One region of the Brevibacillus sp. NPDC003359 genome, then DNA from elsewhere that is predicted to be linked to it. Evidence: riboswitches for the same ligand, from Rfam matches in the RefSeq annotation. Region 1 holds a riboswitch; each other region holds the start of a gene.

The links. Region 1 has a riboswitch for S-adenosylmethionine ahead of ACFYU8_RS29165 (MetQ/NlpA family ABC transporter substrate-binding protein). Riboswitches for the same ligand answer to the same signal wherever they lie in the genome.
Region 2: it holds a riboswitch for S-adenosylmethionine, as region 1 does, so the genes downstream of both, ACFYU8_RS07565 (homoserine dehydrogenase) here and ACFYU8_RS29165 (MetQ/NlpA family ABC transporter substrate-binding protein) in region 1, are expected to answer to the same signal.
Region 3: it holds a riboswitch for S-adenosylmethionine, as region 1 does, so the genes downstream of both, ACFYU8_RS20685 (sugar ABC transporter substrate-binding protein) here and ACFYU8_RS29165 (MetQ/NlpA family ABC transporter substrate-binding protein) in region 1, are expected to answer to the same signal.

The regions. Positions count from the first base shown of each region.
Region 1 is NZ_JBIAOR010000023.1:8,254-14,103, reverse strand. Features, by position in the region: gene ACFYU8_RS29175 (methionine ABC transporter permease) at 1-320, opposite strand, end outside; gene ACFYU8_RS29170 (methionine ABC transporter ATP-binding protein) at 320-1,357, opposite strand; gene ACFYU8_RS29165 (MetQ/NlpA family ABC transporter substrate-binding protein) at 1,400-2,230, opposite strand; SAM riboswitch class I at 2,335-2,436, opposite strand; gene ACFYU8_RS29160 (hypothetical protein) at 2,658-3,014, shown strand; gene ACFYU8_RS29155 (ABC transporter substrate-binding protein) at 3,212-4,285, shown strand; gene ACFYU8_RS29150 (nucleoside hydrolase) at 4,373-5,302, shown strand; gene ACFYU8_RS29145 (ABC transporter permease) at 5,329-5,850, shown strand, end outside.
Region 2 is NZ_JBIAOR010000001.1:1,631,583-1,637,432, reverse strand. Features, by position in the region: gene ACFYU8_RS07595 (Gfo/Idh/MocA family protein) at 1-888, shown strand, start outside; gene ACFYU8_RS07590 (cyclase family protein) at 910-1,533, shown strand; gene ACFYU8_RS07585 (DinB family protein) at 1,659-2,174, shown strand; gene ACFYU8_RS07580 (methylated-DNA--[protein]-cysteine S-methyltransferase) at 2,191-2,523, shown strand; cobalamin riboswitch at 2,557-2,762, shown strand; gene ACFYU8_RS07575 (hypothetical protein) at 2,794-2,925, shown strand; gene ACFYU8_RS07570 (hypothetical protein) at 2,922-3,056, shown strand; SAM riboswitch class I at 3,151-3,257, shown strand; SAM riboswitch class I at 3,323-3,434, shown strand; gene ACFYU8_RS07565 (homoserine dehydrogenase) at 3,521-4,786, shown strand; gene ACFYU8_RS07560 (CapA family protein) at 4,846-5,850, opposite strand, start outside.
Region 3 is NZ_JBIAOR010000009.1:169,636-175,485, reverse strand. Features, by position in the region: gene ACFYU8_RS20695 (DUF421 domain-containing protein) at 1-736, shown strand, start outside; gene ACFYU8_RS20690 (ATP-binding protein) at 677-1,927, opposite strand; SAM riboswitch class I at 2,130-2,249, shown strand; gene ACFYU8_RS20685 (sugar ABC transporter substrate-binding protein) at 2,626-3,651, shown strand; gene ACFYU8_RS20680 (sugar ABC transporter ATP-binding protein) at 3,745-5,235, shown strand; gene ACFYU8_RS20675 (ABC transporter permease) at 5,237-5,850, shown strand, end outside.

The sequences.
Region 1 (5,850 bases):
GAGATGTAAGGCGACGTATAGACGATGAGTGGTACAATCGCTCCTTCAATCCCGATCGAAGTACCCACGATCAGCTCCGTAAAAGGAATGATGGCGACCATTAGGATAATAAAAGGCAATGAACGCACGATGTTGATGATCGTATTGATCGTGTGATAGATGAATTTGTTCGGGAAAAGGTGATTCGCCTGTGTGATGACGAGCAAAATCCCAAGTGGAATCCCGATCAGTGTCGCAATGAATAATGAAAACCCAACCATGATGACGGTCTCTTGCAGCGATTGCCCGAATACGGGAATCATTTCAATTAGACGCTCCATTAGCTCCGCACCTCCTCTGGTGACACAATATCTACGCGGTAGACGGATTCGCGCAAGAAACGAATGCCGTCCTGAATGTCCTGTTCTTCACCGGATATGTGCAAAAGCAAAATGCCGAGAGCTGTTCCCTTTATGGTCGTAATCGAGCCGTACAACAGATTGGTGCTAATCGGAAAACGTGCAGACAGCGTTCCAAGAACAGGATCGAGAGCAGCATCACCGCGAAAGGCAACGCGAACAATTTTGGATACGGGCCCGCTTTCCTTGATCTTGGACAAAATCTCCTGCGGTACCTGATCGTCAAAAACCGTTTTGATAAAATTACGAGTCGTTTGCTCTTGTGGATTGCTGAAAACATCCAAAACAGAGCCTTGCTCAATGACGACACCGTTTTCCATGATGGCTACCTGGTCGCAAATTTTCTTAATGACCTGCATTTCATGTGTAATCAGCACGATGGTCAGGTTAAACTTCCGATTGATGTCGAGCAACAGCTCCAGAATTGATTCGGTCGTCTGCGGGTCGAGAGCGGAAGTCGCTTCGTCACAGAGCAGGATTTCCGGATCAGTCGCCAGCGCACGAGCGATGCCCACCCGTTGCTTTTGTCCACCGGATAGCTGAGAAGGATAAGCGTTTGCTTTATCAGACAAGCCAACCAAGCCGAGAAGGTCTTCTACCTTGCGCTTAATGACATCTTTAGGGACGCGATTCATCCGCAAGATTTCCGCCACATTGTCAAAGACATTATAGGAAGAGAGCAGGTTGAAGTGTTGAAAAATAATCCCGATCTTTTTGCGAGCTTGCCGAAGCTCTTTTTCCTTGAGGGTCAGCATGTTCTGACCATTGACGATCACAGAACCGCTGGTCGGCTTCTCCAACAGGTTGATGGTACGGAGCAGGGTACTTTTCCCCGCTCCGCTAAAGCCGATAACCCCGTAGATTTGCCCTTTTTCCACCTGGAGGGATACGCCCTTCAATGCCTCTACCTGCTTGTTTCCTACTTGATACGACTTATGAATATCGGTTAGCTGTATCATATCGAGTTCTCCTTGTTGTTCTTGATGTTCCTGGCGTCGATCTTACCAGGACGGCAGTACAGCTCCTTCAAAACGTTCATCGATGAATTTCTTCACTTCTTCTGAACGGTAGATGTCCACCAGCTTTTTGACTGCCGGATTGTCTTTGTTTGCTTCATTGGCTGCCAGGATGTTTACGTATGGAGAGTCGGCTGTCTCAGCGAAGATCGCATCTTTTTGCGGGGAGTAGCCAGCTTCCATCGCGAAGTTCGTATTAATCGAAGCAACCTCTACATTGCTCAGCGAGCGTGCTAGGAAAGCAGCTTCCAACTCTTTGAATTGCAAATTTTTTGGATTTTCTACGATGTCCAGTGGTGTCGCGTTGTCTCCCACGCCATCCTTGAGCTTAATCAAGCCAGCTGCCTGATAGAGCAAGAGGGCCCGCGCTCGGTTAGTCGGGTCGTTTTGAATGCCGACAACGCCGCCTGCTGGAATGTCTTCCACTTTTTTATGCTTGGTGGAGTAAAGACCCATCGGATATGTGACGGTTTTGCCAACCTCGACGATTTTCGTTTTGTGGTCTTGATTGAACTTTGCCAAGAACGGGATGGTTTGGAAGCTGTTCACATCGAGATTGCCTTTATCGAGCGCTTGGTTCGGCTGTACATAATCATTGAAAACGACGACTTGGACTTCGAGCCCTTTCCCTTTTGCAACTTCTTTGACTTTATTCAGAATCTCTTCGTGCGGGCCGCCAGTGACGCCCACTTTGAGCGAGGTTTGTTCAGCAGCAGCGCCACCGTTAGCTGGAGCGGCTTCTTGTTTGCCGCCGCAAGCCGTTACGAGCGATGCAGCGAGCAGTAGTGTAGTGAGCAGTAGACCAGTCTTTTTCATGAAAATACCCCTTTTCTCTGGATGTATGATGGAATAGAAAAAAGCCTCTTCCGACTGAAAGAGGCTGGATCTGCGAGTATGTAAACCACACTGCAACAATACCTCTCTTATCTGTCGGAATAAATCCGCTGGATTTGGCACCGTATCAAGTGTGATAGGTTGCCGAGGTGTCATAGGGCCAGTCCCTCAACCTCTCTTCATAAGAGAATATGCTATGAAATTGAAAGTCCAAACGATTGTCGCTAATTCATATTTGGATAGTTGGATTATAACTACTGATTTTGCGGGTGTCAAATGTTTTTGTAAACGAATGACTAGGTGGAAAAATGTGAAATTGATCTAAATACGAATATTCTATTGAAGAATCGAAAAATCATATGTATAATGAGAGCGAATGAACCCGATACCAGCTATCGCAGGTGATGACATGACTCTAGTAGACTCCAATGAAACCAGAAAAAAGCTGTCTGCCATCTATAATGAGATAGCAAAAGAGTTGTTCGGATTTGGAACGACTTTGCTCCGAGTCACGATTGAAAACCAGATGATTACGTTCCAAGCCAAGCATCGCCGCTCTCCACGCTCACAAGCGTTGGAAGGAGAAGCACCGGCCCTCAAGCTCGAAGTCGATTTTCGTATGTCCCTTCTTTATAAGAAGAGACTGCGAGAGCGATTGGAAGAAGAGATGGGGTTGCCGTTGGAAGCCGTGCTGCGGGACTATGATGCGCCTACGCAGTGGGCGATCACGAATGTTATTTTAGCTGAATCAGAACTGAATACCTGACGCAATCGTTCGGATTTTCTCTTTTGATCTATCTTAAGGGGAGACCGTAGACAACGCGTAAAACGGGTGTCACTTCTCTTTGTTTACGAAGAAAAGTGCTCTTGTTTAGAATGAAACGTTCTAATCAAGGGTACTTTTCTTTTTATTGTTACCACCATATTTTGTCATCAAATGAACCCAACTGGAGGAGAATTACGATGAAAAAATTACTTGCTGGAATCCTGTCTTTTTCTGTGATGTCAATGGCTCTCGCTGGCTGTGGCAGCAATGCTCAACCACAAGCGGGAGGAGCTGGCGGCGAAGCCAAGGGCGAGCCACAAAAGCTGGTTATCTCCACATGGGGCTTCTCCGAAGACTTTTTCCGCAAAGAAGTATATGAGCCGTTTGAAAAAGAACATAACGTGAAAATCGTGCTGGAAATCGGAAACAACGCCGAGCGCTTGAACAAAATTCGTCAAGGCAGCTCCAATGTAGACTTGATCTATCTCTCTGACTACTATGCACAGCAAGGGATTGAGAGTGGGGCATTTGAAAAAATCGACCGCAGCCGCATCCCGAATTTGGATCAAATCTACGATATCGCAAAAGCGCCACTGGGCGAGGAGTACGGCCCAGGTTATACGATTGGGCAATTCGGAATCGCCTACAATCCAAAGCTCGTTCAATCCGAGATCAAGGATTGGAAAGACCTGTGGAACCCAGAGCTGGCGGGCAAGCTGACATTGCCAAGCATTACGTCCACAACTGGCCCGATGGTTCTCGACAGTGCTTCCAAAGTAGCAGGCAGCAAGGAGTTCAATGAGGATCAAGCCTTCGCGAAAATGAAAGAAGTCAACCAAGGTGTTGTGAAATTCTATGACAAGACATCTGAATATGTGAACATGTTTGGACAAGAAGAAATCGGCGTAGGCCCAATCATGGAAATGTACTTCAAAGACATCAAGGCTGCTGTTCCAGAAGCTGTTTTCGTACAACCTGCAAGTGGCGGATACGCTGTCATGAATACCGTTAACATCGTAAAAGGCTCGAAAAACAAAGCGCTGGCAGAAGACTTCATCAACTATCAGCTGAGCAAGGAAGTTCAGGAGAAATCAGCAAAAGCGAAGATCGATTCCCCTGTAAACAAAACGGTTCAACTGACGGAAGAAGAAGCAAAAGGTGTAACGTACGGCGAAGAAACCGTAAGCAAATTGCAAATGCTGGACATGAAATTCGTAAACGAGCACTCCAAAGCATGGATTGACCGTTGGAATCGTGAAATCACGCAATAACGAACGATAGAAAAACAAAGGCGAGGGTATAGTCATTTACAGATATACCCTCGTTTTCATGAGGAATGAACGTGAGGAGGACCACTCGTGCAAAAGATCATTCTTGACGTGGATACGGGCATTGATGATGCGCTTGGCATTATTCTCGCTGTGAAGAGCGGGCAATTCGATCTGGTTGGCATCACCACCGTGAATGGCAACGTATCGCTGCGAAAAGCCACAGAAAACACGTGCAAAATTCTCGATTTCTTGCAAGCCGGGGAGCAAATCCCTGTCGTCTGCGGAGCGTCTGAACCGCTGCTACGGCCGTTGTTTTTTGAGCATGCTGTACATGGTGAAGATGGTTTAGGTGGCGCTCTTGCCGGAGTTCCGGTTTACAAGGAGCCGACTGCTGGCTTTGCCCCTGATTTCATCGTGGAAAATGTGCTCGCGCATTCCGGCGAGATTACGCTTATCATGACGGGACCGCTGACCAATTTGGCGCTGGCGGTGAAAAAATGCCCGGAGCTTGTCCAACACGTCAAGGAAGTCATTTTCATGGGTGGAGTGGTTCGTGAGCACGGCAATGTGACGCCCGTTGCGGAGTATAACATGTACGTCGATCCAGAGGCAGCCAAGGTCGTGTTCCATGCCGGCTTCCCGCAATTGACGCTGGTTGGACTGGATGTGACGCGAAGCGTGCTGTTGAACGAGGAGCACATTCGCGAGTTAGGGGATACACCGATGGGCGAGTACGTGAGACAGAGTACGTCTGATTACCTCCATCGTTATTTTGGGAGAAATGGCGTCTATGCGTGCGCTATGCACGATCCGTTAGCTGTCGCAGTCGCACTCGACCCGAAGCTGGTGAAGACGCAGAAGCTATATGTGGATATCGAAACGAGAAGTGAGCTATGTGATGGGCAAACGGTTTGCGACTTTCAAAACCGCCTGAAAAAAGAACCGAACATAAACGTCTGTCTGGACGTAGATGCAGATGCGTTCTTTGCGCGTTTTATCGGCGCATTGAAAGCCTGACGATACCGTGAACAGGAGTTAATCAGATGAGAAAAACGGGTCTCTATTTATTGCTGTTGCCGGGTGTACTGTTTTTGACGCTGTTCATGGTCATTCCGATCGTGATGACGATTGCATCCACCTTTTATCAAGATGGTAGCTTTACGATCCAAGGCTATCTCCAATTTCTTACCGATGCGTACTTCTTGAAAATTATGATGACGACACTGCAAGTCAGTCTGGTCACGACGATTGCGTGTGTTCTGATTGGTTTTCCTGCTGCGTACTACATTTCCAAGCTGGGGCCTCGCAAAAAAGGTATCTTGCTGGCGTTGGCGATTTTTCCTTTGCTGACCAGCTCTGTCGTGCGGTCGTTCTCTTGGATGATTATTCTCGGAAAAAAGGGCTTGTTGAACAGCTCGCTGCTTGCAATCGGGCTCATCGATAAGCCGTTGGAAATATTGTATACGCCGACTGCGATGATGATTGGCCTGATTCATCTGTTTCTGCCGCTGATCATTATTACGCTGGTAGGTGTGATGGAAAATATCGACCCGGATTTGCTGAAG
Region 2 (5,850 bases), on a different contig from region 1:
ATCGAACGCGCCCAAGAAATCGCGGACAAGTACCACGCTCCATTCGCCTATAACAGCCTAGAAGAAATGGCTGCAAGCAAAAATATTGACGCGATCTATATTGCGAGCCCCAACTCCTGCCACGCTGAGCAAGCGATCCAATGCATGGACGCGGGGCTGCACGTATTGTGTGAAAAGCCACTGGCTTCCAATGCGAATGAGGTAGAAGCCATGATCGAAGCAGCTAGGAGAAATGACGTACTGCTCATGGAGGCTGTCAAATCTACGCTGTTGCCCAATTTTTTTACCATACAAGATAACCTGCACAAGCTCGGAAAAGTACGACGTTTTGTTGCTAGTAATTGCCAATATTCTTCGCGCTATGACGCTTATCGTGAAGGGAAGGTTCAGCGTGCTTTTGATCCTGCTTTTTCAAACGGAGCCTTGATGGATATCGGTATTTATTGTCTTTATCCGTTAATCATCCTTTTTGGCAGGCCAGACGACATCAAAGCAGAAGGAATCGTGCTTGATTCTGGAGTAGACGGAGAAGGCAGTATGCTTTTGAAATACAGAGAGATGGATGCAATCATTAGCTTCTCGAAAATTACGACCTCCTATCAGCCAGCTGAAATCCAAGGGGAGGACGCTACGATGGTGATCGATCGAATTAACCATCTTAAAGAAGTGGACATTCGTTACAGGGACGGACGAATCGAGCAAGTGACAAGGCCTCAGACGCCGAAGACCATGCATTATGAAATAAGAGAATTCCTTCACTTGGCAAGTATAGGGGCCAGACAGTCTCCTACGAATTCGCATGAAGTCTCCAAAACGGCCACGCAGGTCATGGATGAAGCGAGAAGACAGATGGGAATTGTGTTTCCAGCGGATCGTAAAATTCAGTAGGCAAAAGGGAGGGCGTTTGAGATGAAAATGTATGACGTAACCGCCACCGTGTACGAAGGAATGACAGTTTATAAAAACAAGCCGGAAAAACAGCCGAAAATACGTACGTCTACCAATGGCTATGTAACAGAATCGAGAATCGACATGGACCTTCACTCTGGTACCCATGTGGATGCGCCCTTGCATATGGTGAATGCTGGCGATACATTTGAAAGTATTTCATTGGAGAAGCTGGTAGGCAGTTGCAAGGTTCTCGATCTTACAGCGGTAGAAGACAGGATCACTCGCTTCGACTTGGAGAGCTTTGATCTTGCGCCAGGAGATTTTGTCCTGTTTAAAACGAAAAACTCTTTTGAAGAGGCGTTTTCCTTTGAATTCATCTTTCTGTCAGAGGAAGGTGCACAATATTTAAGTGAGCTGGGTGTACGAGGCATTGGTACCGATGCACTTGGAATCGAACGCAGCCAGGAAGGGCATCCCACACATAAAAAACTGTTTGCGGCTGGAGTGATTGTGGTGGAAGGCTTGCGGTTAGCAGAGGTCCCGGCAGGCGAGTATTTCTTGGTGGCAGCACCACTGAAGCTGATTGGCACGGATGCAGCTCCGGCAAGGGTTCTTTTGTTCGAAGGCTTACAAAGCGTATGATGGTAACGGTCACCCGCCTGCGAAGATCAGGCGGGTGCGTTCGTATTAGTGAATCCTTGTTTGGCATGGAGTGCAGGGTGGTATCATTTGTCTATCCATAATGAATGACAAGGAGTGGAAAATACATGCTCAGACGACCAGAGCGCGATGAATACGCTGCTTATTTTGATTATTATGTTGGACTTGTACCTGAAGGGGATCTGCAAATGATCCTCATGCAACAAGGAGAGAGGCAAGTCAGGCTATTTTCGTCACTTGCTCCTGAGCAAATGGATTATCGGTATGCTCCAGGCAAGTGGACGGTAAAAGAGGTTTTAGGTCATCTCGTCGATACAGAACGCATCATGAGCTATCGTTTGCTGAGAATCGCGAGAGGAGATCAAACGCCCCTCGTCGGTTTTGATGAGAATACTTTTGTAGAACAGGCGTGTTTTCAGCAGAGAGAGCTCTCAGATCTATTGGAAGAGTACAAGGCTGTTCGTGCTTCCACTATCGCGCAGGTGCGAGGAATCTCTCCAGAAGCGTGGTTGCGTACGGGACTTGCCAACGGAAACAAGCTATCTGCAAGGACGTTGGCCTATGTGATTGCTGGACACGAAGCTCACCACAGTGCCATTTTGAAAGATCGGTATTTGAGGTAGGTCTTACGAACCGATTTTGCTTGAACAAGAAGACAAATGCCCAGAGCCTCTCCGCGTTTGCCGGCAACAGCTGGACGAATATTTTTCCGGTAAGAGACAGTCCTTTTCTGTTCCCCTTTGGATGAAAGGAACAGACTTTCAGAAAACAGTCTGGCACGCATTGACCACGATTCCCTATGCGCACAAGATTACGTACACAGAGCTAGCCGCGTTGATTGGGAAGGAAAATGCGGTACCATGCCACAGAATTATTGGATCAAACGGGAGTTTAACAGGATATTCGGGAGGATTGTGGCGAAAGGAATGGCTACTGGCCCACGAACAATGCTCGCACAACAAGGAAAAATAAGGTAAAATCTGAGGGTAGTAGTGAGAAGGTACAATTTCATAGGTGGAAACAGGTTCCTTAGGGCATAACCAATTTGCCACAAGGATAATAGGGAAGCTCGGTGCAAATCCGACACGGTCCCGCCACTGTAAGAGGGGAGTCAGCGTCCAACAAGCCACTGGTCTATCAAAGTAGACGGGGAAGGCGACGCTCGACGATGAACCCTAAGTCAGGAGACCTGCCTGTTTCGACAACACTGATAGACCTACGGGAGATAGGGAGGTGTTAGAGATGGCTTGCAAAAAACAGCGAGTGGACAAGTACGTCCCTCCTTTTCTGGCATTTTCTAACGATCGTCACGGTCGAGCGGAAAATGCTCTTTTTATTTTGGGCAGAATAAAAGAAGAGGAGGTCGTGCCATGATTCAACTTTTCATTTGCCAATGGTGCGGATATGTCGAGGAAAAAGAGCTGCCTGAGGAATGCCAGGAGGGCGTGCTTCATTGCACTTGCTGCAGCATGGAAGAGGTAGAAAGCTTGTTCACCCACAACTGAAAACCTTGCCCAATTCGCTTGCAATCTGAAAAGAAAGAATTTTGTTGACGCTTGCCTTGGAATTTCTTAGAATAAAGCTCAACAGCATAAATAGTTCTTATCCAGAGAGGTGGAGGGTCTGGCCCGATGAAGCCCGGCAACCGTTGCATATTGCGACAAGGTGCCAATTCCTGCGAGACGTTTCGTCTCGAAAGATAAGAAGCGGGTTACTCCATTTGTAGATGAACCTTCTTCTTATCGAAGAAGGTTTTTTTAATTTCATATTTTCTTTATCCAGAGAGGTGGAGGGACTGGCCCGATGAAGCCCGGCAACCGTCACGTATATTTTGTGACAAGGTGCCAATTCCTGCAGGACATATACGTCCTGGGAGATAAGGAGGGGGAGCATTAGCTGCTAACAAGCCTTCTTCTTATCGAAGATGGCTTTTCTTTTTATCTAAAATTCGGGGTATGAGGTGGTCAGGATGAGTGCAGAAGTAGTGCGCGTGGGATTATTGGGATTGGGAACCGTGGGGGGAGGCGTAATCAAAACGATCCGTTCGCAACAGGAGAAGCTGGCTGCTCGCTTAGGAAAGCGGATCGAGATCGTCAAAGCATTGGTGCGTGACTCGGAAAAAGAGCGTGCGATTTATGTCGACCCTGCTTTACTGACAACAGACTTTGAGGATGTATTGAGAAGCGATGTGGATATCGTGGTGGAAGTCATGGGCGGTGTAGAACCTACCTATGACTACGTCCGTGCTTTGATTGAAAAGGGCTGCCATGTGGTAACTGCCAACAAAGAACTCCTGGCGAAAAGAGGAACGGAGCTAGTCGATTTGGCCAATCAGCATCAAGTGCATCTTGCCTATGAAGCGAGTGTGGCAGGGGGCATCCCGATCTTGAGCGTACTGAGACAGTTCCTTCGCACGAACGATATTCAAGGGGTTCGCGGTATTCTCAACGGAACAACGAACTTCATTTTGACGAAAATGGAGGCAGAGCAGCTCTCTTACCAGGAGGTGCTCAAGCAAGCGCAGGAGCTGGGCTATGCGGAAGCAGACCCTCGATCTGATGTAGAAGGTTTTGACGCTATGTACAAGTTATATATCTTGGCACAGCTTGTTTACGGAGAATCGCTGCCTTTAGCGGATGTTGTTCGCAAAGGGATTGCAGATTTGTCAGCAGGTCACATTCGGATTGCGAGCGAGCTGGGGTACCGGATCAAACTGATCGCGCAGGCTTATCAAGCTGAAAAAGGAATTCGCCTGTCGGTTGAACCAACTATGCTTCCGCTGAGCCATCCGCTGGCGCAAATCCACGACGCATTTAATGCTGTTCAGCTATCCGGCAACATCGTGGGAGACTTGTTGTTTACAGGAAGAGGGGCAGGAGAGCTCCCTACAGCAAGTGCTGTTGTCGAGGATTTGGCCTATTTATTGACGCAGCCATTCACACCGCATCCTACTTGGAAAGAAAAAACGGCTGACAAAGCTGGCGTCACATTGGACTCGACAGAACGTGTCCTCTGTTATCTTGAGGGCTCATGCCATACTGCTACGCCAGAGCGCGTCCTGCATTTCCTTCAGCAAGCAGGAGTAAACGTGCATAAGCTTAAAGTTCAATTTGATTTGGGGGGCGTCTTGCGCGTAGGTTTAATCGTGACAGGGATCAGTGAAGAGCACGAGTCCCTATTGAAAAATGATTTTGGCTTGGCCGTGCGCTGCTTCCCTGTTCTCGAATCTGCGTAAGTAAGCGGAATAAAAAGAAAAGCCGTATTTCTAGTTAACTGGAAACACGGCTTCTTTTGTCAGGGGGCAGTCTCCACCGCTTTTACACGTGGCTGCACACGCCCATCACTTTGTATGTCGACACTCTCTGAAATGGATTCAATGCGTTTTAGAAGGGCGGCGCCATTGCTTTCATTCATCGGTACGGCTTGTCCCAATTCTGCGTGAAACGGAAGCATTGTCAGCTCACAATCACCGCTTTTCGTACAGCTTGCTTGCAGGACCATCGTCTCCCATGTCTTGGGCTCGGTTGATCGTGTGAAAATGAAATTGCCGAGACTGTACGCAATCCATTTGTCGTTGTATCGTTCAAAGCCTTGAAGGACGTGGGGATGACCACCGACGATCAAATCTGCACCAGCATCGATGTATGCACGAGACAACTCTTTTTGATGATCGACAGGATAATCGGAGCGTTCCTTGCCCCAGTGTGCAATCACTACAACGAGATCCGCTTGGCTATTCGCATCTTGGATCGCTTTCACTGCCAGTGTAGGATCATAGGAAGCGGCCATACCTGGCTGGGAATCCCTTGCAAACCAGCTCGTTTCGGGAATAACCCTGCTGAAGCCGAGAATCGCGATCTTGATTCCATTCTTTTCTATGAAGATAGGTGAATAGGCACGGCTGGCATCCTTACCTGCGCCGACGTATTCAATCCGGTTTTCGTCCAAAGCGTCAAAGGTATCGAGCAATCCCGGAACCCCTTGGTCCATGGAATGATTATTGGCGAGATTCACGACATCAATCCCAGCGTTTTTCATGGCAGGAACAGCAAGTGGCGACGACTTGTAGACATACGCCTTGTTTTGTGCAGCAACACCTGTGGCGGTAATCGGCGTCTCCAGATTGGCAATCGTGATATCATCTTGCAAAAAGAGTGAGCTTACATGCTTGTATGGGTAGTCATAGCTGTTTGCGAGTAAGGTCTTCTCTACATTCCCTGACATCATAATGTCACCGACAAAGGTGAGCTGCACAGAAGACTTTGGGTTCACGGTATTGTCAGGAGCAGGCTGCGTGCT
Region 3 (5,850 bases), on a different contig from region 1:
TATTCCTTTATTGCTGCTGGTCACTTTATTCATGGGCAAGCGCTCGATTGGAGAGCTGCCTGTTTTTGACTTTATCATCATTATTACATTGGGATCAGTGGCAGGGGCTGACATCGCAGAGCCAGATGTCCGGCATATTTCGATTGCCGTAGCGATTATGACGTTGGGTATCTTGCAACGGGTTGTATCGCAGTTGTCTATTGTCTTTCGCTGGTTTGGCCGAATGGTTACATTTGAACCGACCGTCATTTTCTACAGCGGGACTTTTCACGTCAAAAACTTGAAAAAAATCCGCTACTCGCTCGATAATATCCTCCATATGCTTCGCGAAAAAGATATTTTTGATCTGGCAGAGATTGATCTGGCTATTATCGAGGCGAACGGTCGGTTAACTGTGCTCAAAAAAGTAGAGCAGCAGGTCGTAACGAAACAGGATTTGGACATCCAGGCTTCTTCTGCGGGAATGTCTTTGCCCGTCATTGTGGAAGGCAAGATTTATCGAGATGTGCTGTCATACCGGAATCGCGATGAGCAATGGCTTGTGTACGAATTGAAGAAAATGGGGATAGAGTCCGAACAAGTCTTTCTCGCAACGATCAATCGCCAAAGTCCCCCCGTTACATCATTAGCTATCGAATGGAAAAAGGCACAGTCACACTGCAAAACCTGCATGCAGTTACTGTGCCTTATACGGGAGCATAATGGTGAACTTGGTCCCTACTCGTGGTTTGCTTGATACATTGACCGTTCCGCCAATCGCATGAATGACATGATAGGAATACGTTAATCCAAGTCCGGTCCCACTCGTTTTTGTAGAAAAGTAAATCGTTCCAAGACGGCTAATCTGTCCTGCATCCATTCCGACGCCGTTATCCTTGATGACTAGCAATGCTTTGTTTCGTTCTATGAGCAAGTCCAGGGTGACTTTTCCGTCCGAAATATCCGAACAAGCTTCGATAGCATTTTTGATGAAATTCACCAACACTTGCTTGAACTCGTCTGGATTGGCCTTGATCGTCACAGGTCTCTCAAAGTCTTGCAGCGTAAGCTCCACGTTATGCATATTGGCAAAGGGGAGCATGACTTCACGGATGGTATGCAGATGCACGCTAACATTAATGAGCTCATGCCGTTCCTTGAGCGGCTTGGAAATCGCAAGGTATTCGGTCAAAATGGCTTCTGTCCGTTGGATTTCGTCGAGACTGATGCGAATGTATTGATCGACTTTTACCAAATTTTCCGGACATTCCTGTATTAATTTCAAGAAGCCTTTGACTGCCGTCAGCGGATTGCGAACCTCATGTGCGAGTGATGCAGCAACATGGCTCATCGTCTGGATTTTTTCATTTTGCGCGTGGCGGATAAACAGCTCCTTATCCGAAACGCACTTGCTGAAAAGCGACATTAATAACCAGAGGCCGAAAAAGTTTTGAATAGGAATCATGGTGTAGTAAACGAGGTGTTGAGTTACATACGTGGGAAAAAAATAATACGTAGTCCCTAAAGCAACTATAGAAAAAATCGTACTCGTCATAAAAAGATACAGTGTTTTCCGATAACTGGCTTTGTAGTGCCGATAAATAAAGAGTGACAAGAGAAAATTGACTGCCAGGATCAGCATGCCAACCCACGTTCCTTCACCACCTAGGTAGTAACGATAAAGAAAGGCTTCAATCAGAAGGAGCAAGGCAATCTCGACTCCGCCATAAACGAGTCCGAAAAGAATGATGACATGGCGGATATCAAAAAACATGCCAGTCGTGACACTCGGGGCGAAGGTCATTGCGAGAAACATGCAGGCTGAGCTGGTAATGACAATAAAGGAACGGCTGTAGTTCCGCATTTTGTCACGGTAATAAATGTTGAAAAACACAAACGGGATAATGGCAAAAAACCATTGAAGTATGACTTCTTTTAATAGACTCATGTAGCATCCCCATCGCAAATATTTGCTAGGCTTGTATCAATCTACGATAATTCGACAAGACACAACAAAATCCCTCTTGATGTTACATGAGAAACTGGAATATTTATCAAGAAATTTCTTTCGCTAAACCCAGTTGACAGATAGGTAATTGCCAGATTATATTCTGTATATACTTACACAAACGTTTTGAAAATAAAAACTACTCTTATCAAGAGAAGGCTGAGGGAATGGCCCTATGAAGCCCGGCAACCTAGCACGAGAGATTGAGTTCTTTCGAGCCAAGGTGCTAACTCCAACAGGTAGAATACCTGACAGATAAGAGGCGAGAATCTTGTCGATTTTTGTCCTCTTTCTCTGTGAAAGAGGATTTTTTGCGTAGCTAACGTGGGGAAGAAGCGCATTTCCAGTCTACGCTTCGGCCTCCGCCCCTCTGCGAGTGAAGACTGTCCGCTCCAGAGGCGCTTGGACTGGAAATACGCTTCTTCTACGAGGCTTTTGTTTCCTTCTTGATTGTAAAGGCTCCTACTACACACTAGTTTTTCGCTAGCCCTGGTACATGTCTGGAAGGAGACCGCCCGAACGAAGAGAGGATACAGGCGACTGGAAGACATGTGCCAGGGCTACCCCAACCGATAGAGGGGAAACAAAATTTTGAATCTTGTTATCTGTTTTCAAAAAGAAAAAGGGGGAACATCAAAATGAAAAAGAAACTTGGACTGATTACATCACTTGTTTTGGCAACGACCGTTCTCGTGACAGCATGCGGCGGCGGGGGAGCAACAACGGGAACAGGAAGCACGAACGCCGGTGCTTCGGGAGAAAAGGCGAAGAGAATCGCATTGATCATGCGTCAAAACGTAGGGACATTCTCTGCGCAATACATCAATGGCGTGAAGACAGAGGTGGAGAAAAACGGCGGCGAGTTGACCGTATTCAACGCAGATACCGATCTGGCAAAAATGGCGTCCAACCTCGATGCGGCTGTGAACCAAAAGTTTGATGGCATTCTGATCGACCATGGTACGGCGGGAGCGTTGCAGCAGGGCACGCAAAAGGCTGTGGATAAAAAAATCCCGGTCGTCCTGTTTGATACAGACATCAACATTCCAGGAGTGCCAGTTGTGGCGCAAGATGACAACAAATTGGCAGAGCTGAGCCTCGAGAAGCTGGCTGCAGATACAAACGGTAAAGGAAACATCGTAAAAATTTGGGTAGCGGGCTTTGCGCCTATGGAAAAACGCCAAGTCACGTATGAAGCTTTCCAGAAGAAATACCCGGACATCAAAGAGATCGCAGCATTTGGTTCTGCCACCAACAATACGGCACTCGATACGCAAACGCAGATGGAAGCGATTTTGAAAAAGTATCCGAACAAAGGCGACATCACAGCAGTATGGGCGGCTTGGGATGAATTTGCCAAAGGGGCAACGCGTGCCATTCAGCAAGCAGGACGTACGGAAATCAAAGTATACTCCATCGATTTGAGCGATGAGGATCTGCAATTGATCCAGGCGGAAAACTCTCCGTGGGCAGCGACGGCAGCAGTAGACCCATCCAATATCGGACGCATTCATGCCCAAACCGTGTTCCAGAAAATCAAAGGCGAGCAAGTGCCAGACAACGTGAAGCTGAATCCAGTGCTGGTGAAACAAGAAGACCTGCCGAAGGATAAGAAAGTAACGATGGGCGACCTGTCCCAATATATACAAGAGTGGGGCAAGTAAGAACCAAATTGGCTTTTCCCGTTGATACGAATCCATCAACGGGATTTTTCCTTATAGAGGTTGGAATTCGGACTTATACAGGAGGTGTGAAAAATGTCCACATTGCAGATGAAGGGGATAGCGAAGCAGTTTTCTGGGGTTCCTGCCCTGCGATCCGTCGATTTTGAGGTGCGCGCAGGAGAGGTTCACGCACTGCTCGGTGCCAATGGCGCAGGAAAGAGTACCCTGATGAAAATTCTCACGGGAGCGTATCAGGCAGATGGCGGTACGATCACCATCGATGGCCAGTCCGTGTCGATCCAATCTCCGCAGGACGCCAAAGCACTGGGCATCCAATGTGTGTATCAGGAAGTGGACACCGCCTTGATCCCGTATTTGAGCGTCGCCGAAAATATTTTGCTCGACCAGCTCGTCCAAGCAAAAACCAAGGGACTGATCAATTGGCAGAGCTTGTACAACGAATCGGAGCAGATTTTACAGAGCTTCGGCTTCTCCATTCCGGTGAGGATGCTCGTCGAAGAATGTACGCTGTCGGAAAAGCAATTGATTTTGATTGCACGGGCGACCGTTCAAAAGGCGAAGTACGTCATTTTCGATGAACCGACAGCGCCGTTGAGTACAAAGGAGAGCGAGCGGCTATTTCACATTATTGCCCAGCTGAAAAAAGCAGGAGTCGGGATCATTTACATTTCTCACAGGTTGCCGGAAATTTTTGAAATCTGTGACCGGATCACGATTATGCGCGATGGTCAGCATGTCGTGACCACAGAGACGGCTACGACCAATATGGACGAAGTGATCGCGAACATGCTGGGCAAAAGCTTCGACGAGGAGTTCCCGAAGATGGAAGTGCCGATTGGCGAAACGATTTTTGAGGCGTCAGGAGTGGCTGGCGGCAAAGTACGCGGCGTCGACCTGCATGTTCGCGAGGGAGAGATCGTGGGCGTCGTTGGTCTAGTTGGGGCAGGGAAGACCGAGCTTGCCCGATTGCTCTTCGGTGCAGATGAGGCTAAGGCTGGAGCCATTCGATTGCATGGAACACGTATCCAACTGCGCTCGCCCAAAGACGCCGTCGATGCAGGAATCGTGCTCGTCCCGGAGGAAAGGCGCAAGGAAGGGATTTTCGTCGAGGAGTCCGTGCAGAACAACCTGTCTGTTGCCTCACTTAAAAAGAAGTCTTGGCTCGGTTTTATCAAAAGAGGGGTGGAAGCGGCCAACGCAAGAGAGCTCGTGCAGCGCCTTGGTGTAAAAACAGCCGATATCAAGCAGCTGGTCGGTTTTCTCAGTGGCGGAAACCAGCAAAAAGTCGCAATTGGCAAATGGCTGGATACAAACGCTCACCTCTTTATGTTTGACGAGCCGACAAAAGGGGTGGACATCGGCGCGAAAAGCGATATTTACCGCCTGATCGGAAATCTCGCCGAGCAAAAAAAGGGCGTCCTGTATTTCTCCTGTGAGTTCCAGGAAGTCATCGGGATCGCAGACCGGATTCTCGTCATGTTCGAAGGCAAGATTGTGAAGCAACTGAGTCGCGAGGAAGCAACACAAGAACAGATTATGTATTACGCAAGCGGAGGTGAGTAACGTGGCAGATAAAAAGTTTAGCTTATTTGATTTTATTTATAAATACGGAACGGTTGCAGTCATCGTCATTGTCATGTTGTTATTCAGTTTGACCAACCCGTATTTCTTCACGTACGACAACTTGACGGACATTCTTCGTTCCATCTCGATTGTGACCTTTGTAGCGATTGGCGTTACGTTCTCTCTGATTGTCGGAGGCTTTGACTTGTCTGTAGGATCGACGGTTTCGTTGACCACAGTCGTATCTGCTTCGATGATGGTTTGGTACGAACAAGGAGTCTTCACGACACTGGTTGTCCCGATTGTACTCAGCTTGCTCGTCGGGTTGGTCAACGCCTTCCTGGTCGTGAAAATCCGCATTCCTGATTTGCTGGCTACGCTGGCGGTGCTCTACATCGTAAACGGCATTCATATGACGTATTCCCAGGGTTACTCGATCTACGCAAACATGCCAATGCAGGACGGCTCGCAAGCTCCGGGAAAATTCCAGGAATGGTTCCTCTGGCTGGGCCAGGGAGAAATTCTCTCCGTTCCTGTTCCCGTTATCCTGACCTTTTTACTTGTGGCGATCACGCATGTGTACTTGTCCTATACGAGGCAGGGGCGGATGTTGTA